Linked DNA regions of Thiohalobacter thiocyanaticus. The protein of the gene in region 1 interacts with the protein of each later gene in a pairwise test. Links are inferred from orthologs where the notes say so. Each region holds a gene or a part of one and is shown on either strand. Other genes may lie near its edges.

Region 1 (4,480 bases):
GGGGCTGAATGCGGGCACTGGCCAACTATGTCATGCGCGGCCGTCTGGCCGCGATCGCGGTGCTGGTGGTGAGTTCCTTCGCCGCCCTGCTGCTGCCGCCGCTGACCTCGCCGCTGGCCTATGTCGGCGGCGGCGCGCTGGGTCTGGTGACCCTGCGCCGCGGGGCCGGGGAGGGCGGCATCGTGCTCGCCGGCGGCCTGGTCGGCATGAGCCTGCTGGGCCTGGCCCTGGGGGATACGCCGACCGTACTGGTCCTGACCGGCCTGATCCAGTGGCTGCCGCTGTGGCTGGTCGCACTGGTGCTGCGGGTGACGGTGTCCTGGCAGCGCACCGTGCAGGCGATCCTGGGCCTGGGCGCGGCCTTCGTGCTGCTGCAGTACCTGTGGCTGGGGGATCCCGGCCAGTGGTGGGAGGCGCAGCTGCGGCCGGTGGTGGAACGGATGCAGGCCGGCGGCGGCCAGGACCTGGAGGCCATGCTGGTCCAGGTGGCGGGCTGGATGCCGGCCCTGGTGGCCACCGCCCTGATTGTCGGCATCACCCTGAGTTTGGCCCTGGCGCGGGCCTGGCAGTCGCAGTTGTACAATCCGGGCGGCTTCGGCCGGGAGTTCCGGGAATTCCGGCTGGGCACCGCGACCGCGCTGCTGAGCGTGGCGCTGCTGCTGATCGGCATCGCCACCGAAGGCGCTCTGGGCGGGCTGGCCGCCCAGCTGGTCTGGATTCTGGCCGCAGGCTGCCTGTTGCAGGGCATTGCCGTGGCCCACGGCATCGTCAACCGGCGGGGGCTGGCCCGCGGCTGGCTGGTGGCCATCTATGTACTGTTGCTGTTTGTCCAGCCTTACAGCGGCCTGGTGCTGGCCCTGACCGGGCTGGCGGACAACTGGTTCGATTTTCGTCAACGCGTCGCCGCCCCCCCGGCATGAGGGCGGCGGCAACGATCACAGCGTGAGGTGTGTCATGGAAGTGATTCTTCTGGAAAAGGTGGCCAATCTGGGCGCCCTGGGCGACCAGGTCAGGGTCAAGCCCGGCTATGGCCGCAATTATCTGATCCCGCAGGGCAAGGCCACCCCGGCCACCCCCGAGAACATCGAGAAGTTCGAGCAGCGCCGGGCCGAGCTGGAGCGCCAGGCCGCCGAGGCCCTGGCTGCCGCCCAGACCCGGGCGGAGAAACTGGAGGGCTATGAGCTGACCCTGACCGCCAAGGCCGGCGACGAGGGCAAGATGTTCGGCTCGGTCGGCACCTCCGACATCGCCGAGGGCCTGCAGGCGGCCGGTCACGAGGTCGAGCGTCAGGAAGTGCTGCTGCCTGAGGGCGCCTTCCGTCAACTCGGCGAATACGAGGTCCAGCTGCGCCTGCACGCCGACGTGGAAGCCACCATCAAGCTGGTGATCGTCGCCGAGTAAGGCCAACCCCCTGATATCCATCAGGGCTGTTGCACCTCATGCCAACCCCCGGCCGCGGCCGCTTGTCCGTGGCCGGGGGGCTTTGTATGCTGGCAGGCAATCCCGGACACGCCGCCCGCAGGTATAATCACACTCATGCCAGATACCCTTTCCACGGCCGATGCCCTGGCATCACAGACCGAAGCGCTGAAGGTCCCGCCGCACTCCATACCCGCCGAGCAGTCGGTGCTGGGCGGTCTGATGCTGGACAACGAGGCCTGGGACCGGATCGCCGACCGGGTGGCCGAGGATGATTTCTACCGCCGCGACCATCGCCTGATCTTCCGCGCCATCGCCGAACTGGCCGAGCACGGCAAGCCGCTGGACGTGGTCACCCTGGGCGAGTGGCTGGAAAACGCCGACCTGCTCGAGGAGGCCGGCGGCATGGGCTACCTGGGCGAACTGGCCCGCAACACCCCCAACGCGGCCAATATCACCGCCTATGCCGACATCGTGCGCGAGCACTCTATCCTGCGCCAGCTGGTGCAGGTCGGCACCGATGTGGCCAACAGCGCCTACTTTCCGGAAGGGCGCAACGCCCAGGAACTGCTCGATCACGCCGAGCAGAAGGTGTTTACCATCGCCGAGCAGGGCAAGCGCGGCCGCTCCGGTTTCACTGCCATCAAGGATCTGCTCACGAAGACGGTCGATCGCATCGACTACCTGTTCCAGCTCGACAATCCCATCACCGGCGTGCCCACCGGCTTCAACGACTTCGACGAGATGACCGCCGGGCTGCAGCCCTCGGACCTGGTCATCGTGGCCGGCCGCCCCTCCATGGGCAAGACCACCTTCGCCATGAACATCGTCGAGCACGCCGCGATCAAGAACAAGACGCCGGTCGCGGTGTTCAGCATGGAGATGCCGGGCGAACAGCTGGCCATGCGCATGATGTCCTCGCTCGGGCGCATCGACCAGCACAAGGTGCGCACCGGCAAGCTCGAGGACGAGGACTGGCCGCGGCTGACCTCGGCGGTGAGCATCCTGGCCGACGCGCCCCTGTTCATCGACGATACCCCGGCGCTCAGCCCCAATGACCTGCGGGCCCGTGCCCGGCGCCTGAAGCGCGAGCACGACCTGGGCCTGATCGTGATCGACTACCTGCAGTTGATGCAGTCCTCCAGCCGATCCGACAACCGCGCCGCCGAGATCTCGGAGATCTCGCGCTCGCTCAAGGCCCTGGCCAAGGAACTGCACGTGCCGGTGGTGACTCTGTCGCAGCTCAACCGCAGCCTGGAGCAGCGTCCCAACAAGCGCCCGGTGATGTCGGACCTGCGCGAGTCGGGCGCCATCGAGCAGGACGCGGACATGATCGTGTTCATCTACCGCGACGAGGTCTACAACGAGGACAGCCCGGACAAGGGCACCGCCGAGATCATCGTCGGCAAGCAGCGTAACGGCCCCATCGGCACCCGCCGGCTGACCTTCCTCGGCCAGTACACCCGGTTCGAGAATTTCACCATGGACGACTACGGCGTCGAGGACTTTGCATGACCCGTCCCGTCCGTGCGCGCGTCGCGCTCGACGCGCTGCGGTCCAATCTGGAACTTGCCCGCCGCACCGCCCCGCACAGCCGTATCCTGGCCGTGGTCAAGGCCAATGCCTACGGTCATGGCCTGGTGCCGGTGGCTCAAGCCCTGGAGGCCGCCGATGCCTTCGGCGTGGCCGGGGTGGAAGAGGCGCTTTTCCTGCGCCAGGCCGGCATTAAAAAGCCCATTGTCCTGTTAGAGGGCTTCTTTCATGGCGCCGAACTGGATGAGGTCATCCGGCATCGCCTGAGTCTGGTGCTGCATGCCGCGCATCAGCTCGAGGCACTGGCTGCGGCCGCGCCCGCGGCGCCGCTGCGGGTCTGGGTCAAGCTCGATACCGGCATGCACCGGCTGGGCTTCGCGCCCGGCGAACTGCCGTCCGTGCTGCAGCGGTTGCAGGCACTGGAGGGGGTGGAGCTGGCCGGCCTGATGACCCATTTCGCCTGCGCGGATGACCGTGCCGATCCCGCCACCCGCCGGCAACTCGAACGCTTCGACGCGCTGGCCGGGGGACTGGAGGGTGAACACAGCCTGGCCAATTCCGCCGCCCTGCTGGGCTGGCCGCAGACGCATGCCGGCTGGGTCCGGCCCGGCCTTATGCTCTACGGCATCTCGCCCTTCGTTGACAGTCTGGCCGTTGATCACGGTCTGCGCCCCGCCATGACCCTGGAGACCGAACTCATCGCTATCCGCGACTGCGCCGCCGGCGATGCCGTCGGCTACGGCGGGGCCTGGGTCTGCCCCGAGGCCATGCCGGTGGGGGTGGCCGCCATCGGTTACGGCGACGGCTATCCGCGCCATGCCCCGGCCGGTACCCCGGTGCTGGTCGACGGTCGGCCGGCGCAGCTCGTCGGGCGCGTCTCCATGGACATGATCACCCTCGATCTGCGCGGCCTGCCCGAGGCCCGGGTGGGCAGCCGGGTGAGCCTGTGGGGCGAGGGGCTGCCGGTCGAGCATATCGCCCGCGCGGCCGGGACCATCCCCTATGAACTGGTCTGCGCCGTGACCGCGCGGGTGCCGCTGGTGTATGAGTGAGTAGGATGGGTGAAGGCGCGCAGCGCCGTAACCCATCATCCGGCCGGGGTACAGCGATGGGTTGCGCTGCGCTTCACCCATCCTACCTGCTGACCACTGACCCCGGCACATCCCTTGCATTTCTTCCGGCAGACGCCGAAACGTCAAATCCGTGACTGCGCGTCATTATTGAGAATCAGCCGGAGTCGGACTCTTGGAAATCGCTTTCCGCCGCTGTCGCGGCCTGTGTCTGCTGGTGAATTGCCTGCTGTTGTGTCTGCCGGCCGCAGCGGCCGGATCGGAGGATATCGCCCGCCTGCTGCGCGACGGCGACACCACGGCCGCCTGGGAACAGGCCCGGATGCTTGCCCCCGAGCGGGCGGGCGAGCCGGCGTTCGACATGCTCTACGGCCTGGCAGCGGTGCGGTCCGGGTATCCCGAACACGCCGTGTTCGCCTTCGAGCGGGTGGTGGCACTGGAGCCGGGCAATCACCGGG
Region 2 (3,712 bases), 2.5 Mb from region 1 along the record:
CCAGGGGGTCTCGGGCAGCAGCCCGTTGGCGGCCAGGCGCAGCCCGGCGATCAGAACCAGCAGCGGGAAGGCGACCAGCCAGGCATAGCCGGACAGCGCCAGCCCGGCGGCGGCAGCGCGGTAGCGCAGGGGGTGCTCGGCATGCCAGCGCCCGGGCAGCTGCTGCCAGGAATCGCGCAGGGACTGTATTCGATCGGTAACGGATTCCAGCATGGGGCGGCCTCAATACGATTACGGGATGCTCACCCCATCGGCACGGCAGGACCGGCCTTGTGCGGCCTCCTTCACAACTCCGGGAGACAGTGCCCGCGAGCCGGGCGGAATTGCCACACGGATCACAAAACCCATCGCAATCCGGTACCTGCAATCACGATTTATGGTCCCGGCGAAAGCGGGTAGAATGCCGGTTCATTCACTACCGTGCAGCGCATCCCATCCGTGGCAGATCTCAATCCCCAGCAGCGTGCCGCCATGCGGCATGTCGACGGCCCCCTGCTGGTCCTGGCCGGCGCCGGCAGCGGCAAGACCCGTGTCATCACCTGCAAGATCGCCCACCTGATCGAGGATCATGCCCTGTCGCCGCGTTACATCACCGCCGTGACCTTCACCAACAAGGCCGCCCGGGAGATGCGCGAGCGCGTCGGCCGGATCCTGAGCCGCGGCCAGGGCCGCGGCCTGTCCATCTCGACCTTTCATACGCTGGGCCTGAACATCCTCAAGCGCGAGCACAGGCGCCTGGGCTTCAAGGCCAGTTTCAGCATCCTGGATGCGGCCGACAGCGCCCACCTGATTCGAGAACTGATCGGCAAGTCACGCCTGGCGCTGGATCCGGACGCCGCGCGCTGGCAGATCTCAGATTGGAAGAACGACCTGATCTATCCGCAGCAGGCGGTGGAACAGGCCGCGGATGACCGCGCCATGGCCTGCGCCCAGCTCTATGCCCAGTATCAGCGCAGCCTGAAGGCCTACAACGCCTTCGATTTCGATGACCTGATCCTGCAGCCGGTGCGTCTGTTCCAGTCCGACCTGGAGGCGCGCGAGCACTGGCAGGGTAGGATCCGCCATCTCCTGGTGGACGAATACCAGGACACCAACGGCGCCCAGTACGAACTGGTCCGGCAGCTGGTCGGGCGGTTGGGATATTTCACCGCCGTGGGCGACGACGATCAGTCCATCTATACCTGGCGCGGTGCCCGACCCGAGAACCTGGCTCGGCTGCAGGAGGATTATCCCCGCCTGAAGGTGATCAAGCTGGAGCAGAACTACCGTTCCAGCGGCTGCATCCTCAAGTGCGCCAACACGCTCATCGGCAACAATCCGCACCTGTTCGAGAAGAAGCTCTGGAGCGCGCTGGGCTACGGCGAGCCGCTGCGCATCATCGGCTGCCGCGACCCCGACCACGAGGCCGAACGCGTGGTGTCCGAGATCCTGCACGCCAAGTTCACCCATGGCGCGCGCGACGGCGATTTCGCCATCCTCTACCGCGGCAACCACCAGTCGCGCCCGTTCGAGAAGGCGCTGCGCGAGCACCGCATCCCCTATCATCTGAGCGGCGGCATGTCCTTCTTCGAGTACAGCGAGATCAAGGATCTGGTCGCCTACCTGCGGTTGCTGGTCAACGAGGACGATGACCGCGCCTTCCTGCGCGTGGTCAACACCCCGCGGCGAGAGATCGGCACCACCACGCTGGAAAAGCTCGGCGAGTACGCCAGCGACCGCGGTGTCAGCCTGTTGTGCGCCTGCTACGAACTGGGACTGGCGCAGCACCTGAACAGCCGGGCGGTGAAGAAGCTGCAGGAGTTCGCCAACTGGGTGGTGAGTATTGCCGAGATGGCGAAGGGCGGTGATCCCATCGAGGTGTTCCGTCAGCTGCTGAGCGACATCGATTACGCCGGCTGGCTGCAGGCGCAGGCGAAGGATACGGACGAGGCCGACCGGCGCTGGGCCAACGTCGAGGAACTGGTGAGCTGGATGCAGCATGCGCAGCGGCAGCTCGACGGCGATGTCACCCTCGGCGACATCGTCGGCCGCATGAGCCTGATGGACATCCTGGACCGCAACCAGGACGATGCCGGCGGCGACATGGTGCACCTGATGACGCTGCACGCAGCCAAGGGCCTGGAGTTCCCGCATGTCTACCTGGTCGGCATGGAAGAGGAGATCCTGCCGCATCGCACCAGCCTGGAAGAGGACAGCCTGGAGGAGGAGCGCCGGCTTGCCTACGTCGGCATCACCCGGGCGCAGAAAACGCTGACCTGCACCTTCGCCCGCAAGCGCAAGCGCGCCGGTGAATGGCTCAGCACCGAGCCGAGCCGTTTCCTGGAGGAACTGCCGGCCGACGATATCGTCTGGGTGGACCGCCGGACCGAGGTCGATCCCGAGGCGCGCCAGGAGCGCGGCAAGGCGCATCTGGCCAATCTGAAATCGATGCTGTCCTGAGCAGCTGTTCCGCAGTCCGAGAAGGGAGCGCCATGTCAGTAACCATGCATATACATAATCCCGAACCGGGGCTGGTGGTGGATGAATTCGATGTCTACACCGAACTGCTGCCGCTGGATGGCGCCGGGATCATCGAACTTGGCTGCGGTGCCGCGCAGCACACCCGCGCCATTGCGGGAACCGGACGCCCAGGGTCCATCCTGGCCTGCGAAGTCGATACGGTGCAGCACGAGAAGAATCTCGCCATTGACGACCTGCCGGGTGTGACCTTCGTCCATGCCGGGGCCGAGGCCATCCCGGCAGAAGATGCCAGTGCCGACATCGTGATGATGTTCAAATCCCTGCACCACGTGCCGGTTGAGCTCATGGACACGGCCATGGGCGAGATTGCCCGGGTGCTGCGTCCGGGGGGTATGGCCTACATCTCCGAGCCGGTCTACGCGGGCGATTTCAACGAGGTGCTGCGCCTGTTCCATGATGAGCGCGAGGTGCGCGAGGCGGCCTTTGCCGCGGTGCGGCAGGCGGTGGAGGCCGGTCTGCTGGAACTGGCCGGCCAGCACTTCTTCCAGACCCGGATGGCGTTTGCCGATTTCGCCGACTTCGAGCAGCGGGTGCTGAATGTCACCCATACCCGGCATGAACTCGCCCCCGAACTCCATGACAGGGTCCGCAGGACGTTCGAGCAGCATCAGGGCCCCGAGGGTGCGCGCTTCCTCATGCCCATCCGGGTGGATCTGCTGCGCCGGCCGGGCTGAACCCGGGCATGAAAAAACCCCGCCGCGGTCACCCGGGCGGGGTTTTTTTCATGCCCGATGCTCAGGCTTACTGGCTTTCGGCCACCATGTGCTCGACCACGGCGCGGATCTCGGCCTCGGAGCAGTCCATGCAGGTGCCCATGGGCGGCATCGCATTGAAGCCCTCGACGGCATGCTTGACCAGGGTGTCCATGCCCTTGTCGATGCGCGGGGCCCAGGCGTCGGCCTTGCCCAGCACCGGGGCGCCGGCCGCGCCGGTGCCGTGGCAGGCGAAGCACTTGCTCTGATAGATCTCCTTGGCGCGCGCCTCGTCGACGCCGCCGCTTTCGGCTGCTGCAGCCTTCGCCGGGGCTGCGGGCTCGGCAGAGGCTGCGGCTGCGGCAGTACCGGCCTCGGCCTCGATGCCGCTTTCGTTGAGCATGTAGGCGATCGCGCCGCGCAGTTCATCGGCCGAGCAGTCGGCGCAGGTGCCTTTGGGCGGCATGGCGTTCAGGCCGTTGGTGGCCGTTTCCAGCAGG

Evidence for each region. The genes of interacting proteins can lie anywhere in the genome.
Region 2: the proteins of dnaB (region 1) and rep interact in binary tests that used the Escherichia coli proteins (3 or more experiments, as listed by UniProt). The link is inferred for Thiohalobacter thiocyanaticus from one-to-one orthologs.

The regions. Positions count from the first base shown.
Region 1 is NZ_AP018052.1:2,633,400-2,637,879, reverse strand. The notes cover bases 804-3,735. They hold dnaB (replicative DNA helicase), read left to right. Parts: upstream 804-1,536; coding sequence 1,537-2,934; downstream 2,935-3,735. Other genes in these bases: alr (alanine racemase), read left to right, coding at 2,931-3,735; rplI (50S ribosomal protein L9), read left to right, coding at 955-1,401; CFK21_RS12140 (DUF2232 domain-containing protein), read left to right, coding at 804-920. Also shown: more of CFK21_RS12140, read left to right, coding at 9-803; more of alr, read left to right, coding at 3,736-4,004; CFK21_RS12120 (tetratricopeptide repeat protein), read left to right, coding at 4,198-4,480. UniProt on the Escherichia coli protein: The main replicative DNA helicase, it participates in initiation and elongation during chromosome replication. Travels ahead of the DNA replisome, separating dsDNA into templates for DNA synthesis.
Region 2 is NZ_AP018052.1:165,308-169,019, reverse strand. Bases 1-2,938 are described here. They hold rep (DNA helicase Rep), read left to right. Parts: upstream 1-438; coding sequence 439-2,439; downstream 2,440-2,938. Other genes in these bases: CFK21_RS00775 (class I SAM-dependent methyltransferase), read left to right, coding at 2,484-2,938; CFK21_RS00785 (hypothetical protein), read right to left, coding at 1-213. Outside these bases: more of CFK21_RS00775, read left to right, coding at 2,939-3,194; CFK21_RS00770 (c-type cytochrome), read right to left, coding at 3,262-3,712. UniProt on the Escherichia coli protein: Rep helicase is a single-stranded (ss)DNA-dependent ATPase involved in DNA replication; it can initiate unwinding at a nick in the DNA. It binds to ssDNA and acts in a progressive fashion along the DNA in the 3' to 5' direction.